3 regions of the Psychrosphaera haliotis genome follow, and region 3 is predicted to be linked to each of the others. Evidence: predicted binding sites of a transcription regulator. Region 3 holds the regulator's gene; each other region holds the start of a gene.

Region 1 (3,283 bases), on a different contig from region 3:
TAGAAAGTATGCAAGGTGATGAATCTGTTGCTAAGATTTCTTTAGTTGGAATTGGAATGAAGAGTCACGCAGGAGTTGTTAGTAAAGTTTTTACCGTACTAGCAGCTGAACACATTCCTGTATTGTTAGTTTCAACATCTGAAATTAAGATTTCAGTACTGATTGATCAAAGGTATACGGAACTTAGTGTAAGGGCGCTTCATAACGCCTTTGAATTACACATGTAAAATCAATTCAATTGTAAGATGCTTTAACTGTAGGTAGAATAGCAACAGTCAGCCCAGTGCTGGTATGGAGCTTTCACTTTATGAAAGAAACCTAAGTAAGCATATTAAGGAGCTTAGAATGCTTATACTAACTCGTCGTGTTGGTGAAACGTTAATGATCGGTGATGAAGTTACCGTGACTGTCTTAGGAGTGAAAGGCAACCAAGTAAGAATTGGTGTTAATGCCCCTAAAGAGGTAGCGGTTCATCGTGAAGAAATTTATATGCGAATTCAGGCAGAAAAAGGCGGAGCGCCTTCTGAAGCAGAATAGCAGACAACCGGCTTAGGCCGGTTTTTTTATGTGTAAAAAAGGTCTAGTGTTTAGATTTTAACGGTGTAGATAAAAGCATTTATTATAGCTTTGAATCAAATTGGTTAAAATGAAGGCAAACAAACACAGATTTACAAATTTTTGTTTGACTTATATTCTTAGATCATTACTATACACCCCGCATTGATTGGAGAGGTGGCCGAGTGGCTGAAGGCGCTCCCCTGCTAAGGGAGTATAGGGTTTGTAGCCCTATCGGGGGTTCGAATCCCCCCTTCTCCGCCATTCTTTGTGTTTTTATGTATTGCGCGCTCGTAGCTCAGCTGGATAGAGTACCTGGCTACGAACCAGGCGGTCGGAGGTTCGAATCCTCCCGAGCGCGCCATTCATAAAGTTTTAAATATTGCGCGCTCGTAGCTCAGCTGGATAGAGTACCTGGCTACGAACCAGGCGGTCGGAGGTTCGAATCCTCCCGAGCGCGCCATTTAAATCCCCCAAGTTATTCAAAAAATAAACCCTGCATAAACGGAATTTTCTCACTAGGTTTAGTAAGTTTTAAAAGACTATTGCGCGCTCGTAGCTCAGCTGGATAGAGTACCTGGCTACGAACCAGGCGGTCGGAGGTTCGAATCCTCCCGAGCGCGCCATTCTTTTGAAACACACCATCTAAAAATTCAAAAAAATATCGTCATCTACAAGTTCAAAACACACCACCTGAAAATTTAAAAAACATCATCTAAAACTAAAAACAAATATCGTCATAAAAGTCAGATCCGTCTCGGGTTGGATCAGAGCCCTCGTTAGGTTCGATATTTTGTATCGAACAAAATTAAATGCCTTTATTCGGTATCAACTTTTATGCTTTCTTTCCTTTTTTAGCCTAAGCTTACTTTTTAAACAAAACATCTTTCAAAGCACCTATTCTATTCACTTTTAGTTTGAATTTTGTAAATTTCATTTACAGAACTTTAGTAGTATTTTTCGATAAAAACTTTTGTTTTTAAGTGCTTTTATGGTAATTAAGAGTTAAAGCTCTAAAAACAGGTGAGCTGTCAGTTGTATTATTATTCAATCTGCGTAGTTTAAAATTCATCTTGCAATGTGAATTAAGGAAAAGTGATGTCAGTATCAGAGTTATTGTATGAGGCGGCAATCCTCATGGTTGTAGGAATGGTCGTCGTATTTATATTTCTTACTTTATTAATTTTTGCGACAAAACTATTGTCCAAATTTGCTGGGCAAGAGGAAGCGCCAGTAAATAATCCTGTTCAACCTTCAAACCTCAATGCTCCCGCACCTGTCATTGCCGCAATTAGTGCAGCAATTCATCAATATAAACAAAATAATAAGTAAAGGACTAAGACATGAAAAAGCCCTTGTTACTAACAGAATTAGTACTTCGTGACGCACACCAATCATTATTGGCAACTCGTTTGCGTCTAGAAGACATGTTACCCATCGCTGAGAAGCTGGATAAAGTAGGTTATTGGTCAATGGAGTCGTGGGGAGGAGCAACCTTTGACTCATGTATTCGATATTTAGGTGAAGATCCTTGGCACCGTATTCGCGAATTAAAGAAAGCAATGCCAAACACTAAGCAGCAAATGCTACTTAGAGGTCAAAACCTACTGGGCTATCGTCATTATGCTGATGACGTAGTTCAAAAGTTTGTAGAGCGAGCTCATCATAATGGTGTTGATGTTTTTAGAATATTCGACGCAATGAATGACATTCGTAACCTAGAAACCGCGATAAAGTCCGCAGTTGATGTTGGAGCTCACGCACAGGGCACAATTTCTTATACTGTTTCACCAGTTCATAACCTAACCACTTGGTTGGATATGGCAAAGCGTTTAGAAGATATGGGAAGCCACTCTATTTGTATAAAAGATATGGCTGGACTGTTAAGACCATATGAGTGCGAAGAGTTGATTACAGAGTTGAAATCAACGGTTGATTTACCAATCGCAATGCAATGTCACGCTACCACTGGCCTATCAACGGCGACTTACCAGAAAGCAATTGATGCTGGCATTGATATGCTGGATACGGCCGTGTCTTCAATGAGTATGACCTATGGACATACAGCAACAGAAACCACAGTAGCTATAGTAGAAGGTACAGACCGAGATACAGGTTTAGATCTTGAGTTACTTGCGGAAATTGCTGCCTACTTTAGAGATGTTCGTAAAAAGTATGCAAAATTTGAGGGTAGCTTAAAAGGTGTAGACTCTCGTATTTTATTGGCTCAGGTGCCAGGTGGCATGTTAACTAACATGGAAAACCAGTTAAGAGAGCAAGGTGCAGAAGATAAGCTAGATGACGTTCTAAAAGAAATCCCTCTAGTTCGTGAAGACTTAGGCTTTATTCCTTTAGTGACACCAACCTCTCAAATAGTAGGAACTCAAGCTGTTCTTAACGTGTTAACTGGCGAACGTTACAAGTCAATTACAAAAGAAACGGCAGGCGTTTTAAAAGGCGAATACGGAGCAACCGCAGCTCCTGTAAACAAAGAGCTGCAGCTTAAAGTACTTGATGGTGCTGAAGCGATAACTTGCAGACCTGCAGACGTGCTAGACGATGAATTAGAAAAACTGACATCTGAGTTGTCTGAAAAAGCCAAGGAAAAAAATATAGATTTAGCAACAGATGTTGTTGATGATGTATTGACCTACGCACTGTTTCCTCAAATAGGCCTTAAGTATTTAGAAAACAGGAATAACCCAGATGCATTTGAACCTGCGCCAAC
Region 2 (3,283 bases), on a different contig from region 3:
AGGAAAGTCTTTCTCTTGGATTGGACGAATTACAAACATCACATCTTCTTCCTTCAGAAAAAAAGCCAATGAGACATTGGCTAATTTAATTTAAATAACGCTAGATTAAGCGTTTACAATGCTTGCAACGGCTTTTTCAAATTGAGCCATGCCTTGATCAATGTCTTCTAAAGGCACAACTAGAGAAGGAGTGAAGCGTATTACGTTTGCGCCAGCAACTAGAATCATAGTGCCTTCTGCTAAAGCAGCATTAACAAACTCTTTCGCTCTGCCAGCAAACGCATCTGTTAACTCTGCGCCAACTAACATGCCTTGGCCACGGATATCTTTAAATACGTTGTACTTGTTATTAATTTCTTCAAGTTTAGCTTTGAAGATTGCTTCACGCTCTTTAACACCGTTTAGTACTTCAGGAGTATTAATAGTGTCTAATGCTGCTTCTGCAACAGCACAGGCTAATGGGTTACCGCCATAAGTAGAACCGTGAGTACCAATTTTAAGGTGCTTAGCTAGCTCAGTTGTTGTTAGCATAGCGCCAATTGGGAAACCGCCACCTAGGCCTTTAGCAGAAGCTAAGATATCAGGATTAACACCAAGACCCATATAAGCATAAAGCTCACCAGTACGACCTGCACCAGATTGAACTTCATCAAAAATTAATAGCGCGTTATTGTCATCACAAAGTTGACGAACGCCTTCAATGAATTCTTTTGTTGGAGGGATAATTCCGCCTTCACCTTGGATTGGCTCAAGCATTACCGCACATGTCTTATCAGAGATAAGCTCTTTTAGGCTGTCTAAGTTGTTGTATTCAGCGTGAACGATGTCACCTGGTTTTGGTCCAAAACCGTCAGAGTAAGCAGGTTGGCCGCCAACAGTAACAGTGAAGAAAGTACGACCGTGGAAACCTTTCTTGAATGAGATGATTTGAGTTTTATGCTCACCATGTACATCAATTGCCCAACGACGCGCCAATTTAAGGGCTGCTTCGTTTGCTTCTGCACCAGAGTTTGCAAAGTAAACTTTATCTGCAAATGTTGCATCAGTTAATTTTTTCGCTAAACGTAGCGCTGGCTCATTTGTCATTACGTTACTAAGATGCCAAAGCTTTTCGCCTTGCTCTTTTAATGCGCCTACTAATGCAGGGTGACAGTGACCAAGACAGTTGACCGCAATGCCGCCAGCAAAATCGATGTATTCTTTATCGTTTTGGTCCCAAACGCGTGAGCCTTGACCTCTTACAGGTATTACAGCCGCTGGAGAATAGTTAGGTACCATTACGTCATCAAATAAAGCACGTGTTACAGTCATTTTTGTTTCCTTAAGTTCAGCACATTTCGAAATTTCATACGAATTCAAAATGAGAATTTAAAAGTAAATACCCGCCAATTATTGCAGAAATCATCGCAAATGTCTCCATTTCAAAGCGTCACAAAGGGCTTGATGGGTAGTTCTAGCTAAATTATGAATAATTAGTGAATAAATATTTGTGTGTGTTGGAGAGAGGCAAAAAAGTGCCTTATCTGAGCGCTAGTCTAAATGCTAAAGAATAGTTAAAGAGGGCAAGATTGTTTCATTATGGTGCAAAAAGAGGAGGTGCATAGATTGTCAAAAAAAAATCACTAAAATTATTAGTTTCTATCTAAGATTAGTGACTTTTTAAGACAATTGACTAATAAACTACCTAAACTCTAACCAGTAACTCGTCTGTTGGTTAGATTTAATTTGGTGAGGTTTATAGCATTTAATGAAGTAACAAAGTCATTATTTATTTTACTGCTCATTAGAAATCGTTTTGCTTCTGGAAGCTCAATAAGGCGAGCTTTTTGCAATAATTTATATTGAGAATAAGTTTTAGACTTCAGTAATAGCGCTGCCATTGGAGTCATTTCATCAACCGCAAGATTGTTAACAACCTCTTCCATTGGTAGTGCTAGCGCTGCAAATTTAAGTTGTAGGTGCTCTAACAGTAAGTGACTTGCTTGTAAGCCATGATTCATAACCAGTTCACTAGCGAACTCACCATCTAAAACTAAAGAGTTCAGTACTTTTTCTATGTCTGCTCTACCTGTCGAGCGGGCTTTATGCATCTCTTCCAGTCGAATTTTCTCAAATGTACGTAGGTACATTCGCATGACCATGCCATACCCAAAGCTGTGCAGTAATCCCAATGTAAACGCATGTAAAGGCTTTACACCAAATACCTCTGCTTGTGTTTCCATACAGTTTGCTGTGGCAATTGAGTATTGCCAAAGCTTTGCTTTAAAATCAGAAAATGGTTCCGTGCTATGCGGTAGCCACTGTTTAGCGACCAATGCTAGAACAGGGGCTTTTATGTTATCTATGCCTACATAACGAATCGCCAGACTCACGTCTTCTTGAAAAGGTTTAGTAGACTCTTTTTCTCGAAAAGGTGGTTTGTTAACTATATTGAGTAAATCTCTTTTTATTGCCGGATTAGGTTCAATTAACTCTGCTAATTGTTTTGTATTTCCAGCATTTGATAAACAAACATCAATGATTTTGGACAGGTTAGGATCTAATTTTAATACTTCCGAAAAAAGGTATTCTGGGTCAGAAATTTTACTTTCTATATAGTCGAATAGTGTGTCGTGGAAATATTCGTTAATGTAAACTTTAAACTCTTCTTCCGTTTTAATTTTGCGTTCTTTTACCTGCTGAGCATTTGCTTCAACAGACAATAATTCACGTTTGTTAACTTCTTCTTCAACGGTTTGTATTAATCCTAGACGACGCTTAGCCACTTTGTCCGATACCATAAGGTCAACAAAGCGGGCTTGTATAATTTGTTTAAATTTATTGACTGCAGCGTCCATTATTTATCTGTCACTTTTAATTTATTAATTTAAATTTGCTATTTAGTTGTTAAAACAAAGTTATTCAACATTGCCAAACCTGATTCTGACATTACTGACTCTGGGTGGTATTGTACACCCATAACTGGATATTCCCTCATTGCCATGGCCATGAGTTCATCATGATTTACCTTGGATTCTGTCTCCACCCAAGCTGTTGGCTCAATAAACGTAGGCAAGGTGTCATGATCAACGATGAGTGAGTGATACCTAGTTACAGACAGGGGATTAGGTAAACCTTGGAACATTCCCTTTTTGCTATGGGTAATGATCGATGTTTTACCGTGCATTACTTGTTTTGCTCGTTTTACTTGCGCGCCAAACTGTTGTGCTATTACTTGGTGTCCTAAGCACACGCCTAAAATAGGCTTTTTATGATAAAAATTAGCAACAACATCAAGTGATAT
Region 3 (3,283 bases):
CATAGTAACCGGAAACTACATGACTAAAACGAGAAGTAACTTTTTTATTGGAATAAAAACGCCATGGACACTAAGTAGTGACAGTGTTTGGAAAAAGACTCATCGACTAGGTGGGAAACTATTCATGATCGCAGGTTTAGTCATCATTGTTCTAATTCCTTTTATCGACAATCAAGTCTTAAAGGTCGTTCTTCCGGTAGTGGTGCTTCCAGCGGCGCTTATTCCCGTTGCATACTCTTGGTGGGCCTGGAGGCAAGAGCAAGAGCAAAGCTAGCAATACAGACAAGTAGAAATAAAGTCTTACAAAAACTCAGATATAAAAAAAGCACCCTAAGGTGCTTTTTCTTTACTATAAACAGGCAGTATATTACTTACCGTTTACAAACTCTTCACCAAGAGTAATGTCACCACGTAAGCCTTCAATCATGTCAGCTTTACATTTCTCTTCAAAGTCGCTTAGGTCGCCATAGTGGAAAATCTCTTCAACACCGTTCTTACCAATTAGTACAGGCTGAGCAAAGAAGCGCGCATCTTCACTGTTCACTTCAACGTATGTGTATTCAAATACGTCGTCTTCACCGTTAATTGCGTCAACAAGGCTTAAGCAGAAACGAGCTGCTGCAAGACCCATTGATAAAGTAGCAGAACCGCCACCCGCTTTTGCTTCAACAACTTCAGTACCCGCATTCTGGATACGGTGAGTCAGTTTCTCAAGCTCTTCTTGAGTGAACTCAGCACCTTCAACTTGAGAAAGAAGAGGTAAAATTGTAGTACCGCTGTGACCACCAATTACTGGAACAACGATATCTTCACAGTTTAGGCCTTTTGCTTCAGCAACAAATGCTTCTGCACGGATTACGTCTAGCGTAGTAACACCAAACAATTTAGCTGGGTTGTACTTGCCTTTCGCTTTTAAAGTTTCAGCAGCAATAGCAACCGTTGTATTAACAGGGTTAGTGATAATTGCTGTCATTGCTTCTGGGCAATGGTCTGCAATGCCTTCAACTAATGTCTTAACGATACCCGCATTGATATTAAATAAATCAGAGCGATCCATACCCGGCTTACGAGGTACGCCAGCAGGGATTAAAACAATATCTGCACCAGTTAATGCTTTGTCTAACGCATCTGCACCAAAACCTTCAACTTTTACTTGAGTTGGGATATGGCTTAAGTCAACGGCAACACCTGGAACAACCGGTGCTACGTCATATAATGCTAGTTCAGAACCCGCAGGCAACTGAGTTTTAAGTAATAGCGATAAAGCCTGACCGATACCACCAGCGGCACCTAATACTGCAACTTTCATATTAATCTCCAATTTTAATCAATGATCGAGAAGTAAATTTTGCCGCAACCATACTGAAAGTTCGGCGAAAACTCAATTCGCAATTAGTATTATATGTTGAAATGCATTAAAATTCCGCTCGAGTAGCTGGCAAGGAAAAAATACAATGGCGCAAAACAAGCAAGAAGCATTAATCAAAGCATTTAAAGAACTTTTAAACGAAGAACGATTCGGTTCACAGATAGATATCGTCGACGCATTAAAAAATCAAGGTTTTGACAATATTAGTCAATCAAAGGTATCTCGTCTACTTACTCGTTTTGGCGCGGTGCGCACACGTAATGCAAAACAAGAAATGGTTTATTGCCTTCCAGCTGAGCTTGGGATGCCTACTGCAAAAAGCCCACTTCGCCAATTAGTTTTGGATATCAACCACAATGAAGCAATGGTTATTATAAAAACAAGCCCTGGTGCTGCTCAGCTTATTGCACGTTTACTAGATTCTGTAGGTAAAGCGGAAGGTGTACTAGGAACAATCGCGGGTGACGACACTATTTTTATAGCGCCATTAAAGGTTAGCGAAATTGAGTACACCTTAAATAACGTAAGAACATTATTCGAAACGGTGTAACTCAACCTCATCTATCGTTGTGTTACTTGCCTAATGACTTGACCGTCATCATTCCAACTTGAATGTCGGTCACTTCAACTTGAGTTCCAGCCACCAACTCTTCATCACTCTCAATTCTCCAAGTAATACCTGAGTACTGATAGCTCCCGGCACTTTCTGGGCTAACGCCCGTCTCTAGCCTAAACTGATGACCAAATAAGTCTGAGTGAACATTTGTTTTTGGCTGAGACTTTTGCAGTTTAGTTAATGGTTTCCACAGCAGTGCGCTGTATAAACCTGATAAAACAGCGATAGATAATGACAACATCGTCCAGCTATCGGTGATAATACCAAAATGAAGTAAAATCCCCGTCGTTAATACGGCTAGACCTACTAGCGTTAAAAAGAACGTAGCAAATCCAAGTAACACTATGTCTATTGCCGCCATTATCACACCGGCGGCCATTAACATTTGTGCTGTGTTTTCAAAAAAAGTCATAACGGCTCCTGTTAGCTTTTATTCATCGTGCCAATAATGCTCATTGCTTGAGCTACCATGCTACTAGCGTCTGTTGCATTGTCTGGTAAAAGTACAATTGAAGATTCTTTAGCAATGGCCTCTTTCGCACCAATCGCTTTAGTTGCTAAATCTAATTGTATCGCCTTTTGGCCTTGTTCAGTTTTGGCAACGTTACCAACGGTTTCTAAGGCCTCTGCTTGGGCAACAGCCACTTGCATAATAGCTTTAGCTTCACCTTCAGCTTTTAATATTTGTTCTAACTTTTCAGCTTCAGCAGCAAGTACTTGAGCTTGCTTTTGGCCTTCTGCAACGTTAATTGCGGCTTGACGATCACCTTCAGACTCTAAAACTTGAGCTCGCTTTTCACGCTCAGCTTTCATCTGACGTTCCATCGCTTCCATTACAGACTGCGGTGGAACTATGTCTTTTATTTCATAACGTAAAACCTGTACACCCCAAGGTGCAGCGGCATCGTTTATCGCCGCAACGATATTAGTATTTAAAGAGTCTCGCTCTTCAAACGTTTTATCGAGTTCCATTTTACCTATTTCACTACGCATAGTCGTTTGCGATAACTGGATAACGGCAAATACATAGTCATCAACGCCATAAGACGCTTTGTACGGGTCTAAAACGCGGAAATACAATACACCATCTACAATTAAAGAGATGTTGTCTCTAGTGATAGCTGACTGCCCTGGAACATCAACCGCTTGCTCTTTAAGTGAACGATCGTAGGCAACAACATCAATAAACGGCACAAGAAAGTTTAAACCGGCTTCGATAGATTTATTGAATTTACCAAATCGCTCAATAACGTATGCTCTGTTTTGAGGAACAAATTTAATTGAATATTTTAGGAGTA

Evidence for each region. The regulator ArgR, encoded in region 3, controls arginine synthesis, uptake and breakdown. The targets are predictions, from matches to a motif close to ANTGAATANNTATTCANT.
Region 1: a site for ArgR is predicted at 1,590-1,607, ahead of ABD009_RS10715 (OadG family protein). Genes of this name have one in related genera too.
Region 2: a site for ArgR is predicted at 1,464-1,481, ahead of ABD009_RS10920 (aspartate aminotransferase family protein). Genes of this name have one in related genera too.

Annotation. Positions count from the first base shown of each region.
Region 1 covers NZ_BAAAFQ010000007.1:233,991-237,273, forward strand. The annotation lists gene ABD009_RS10685 (aspartate kinase) at 1-227, shown strand, start outside; gene csrA (carbon storage regulator CsrA) at 346-537, shown strand; tRNA gene ABD009_RS10695 (tRNA-Ser) at 727-819, shown strand; tRNA gene ABD009_RS10700 (tRNA-Arg) at 843-919, shown strand; tRNA gene ABD009_RS10705 (tRNA-Arg) at 942-1,018, shown strand; tRNA gene ABD009_RS10710 (tRNA-Arg) at 1,105-1,181, shown strand; gene ABD009_RS10715 (OadG family protein) at 1,654-1,887, shown strand; gene oadA (sodium-extruding oxaloacetate decarboxylase subunit alpha) at 1,899-3,283, shown strand, end outside.
Region 2 covers NZ_BAAAFQ010000007.1:281,455-284,737, forward strand. The annotation lists gene astA (arginine N-succinyltransferase) at 1-39, opposite strand, end outside; gene ABD009_RS10920 (aspartate aminotransferase family protein) at 106-1,311, opposite strand; gene ABD009_RS10925 (HDOD domain-containing protein) at 1,692-2,837, opposite strand; gene ABD009_RS10930 (anthranilate synthase component II) at 2,876-3,283, opposite strand, start outside.
Region 3 covers NZ_BAAAFQ010000004.1:634,032-637,314, forward strand. The annotation lists gene ABD009_RS05400 (SdpI family protein) at 1-274, shown strand, start outside; gene mdh (malate dehydrogenase) at 368-1,309, opposite strand; gene argR (transcriptional regulator ArgR) at 1,455-1,919, shown strand; gene ABD009_RS05415 (NfeD family protein) at 1,942-2,397, opposite strand; gene ABD009_RS05420 (SPFH domain-containing protein) at 2,409-3,283, opposite strand, start outside.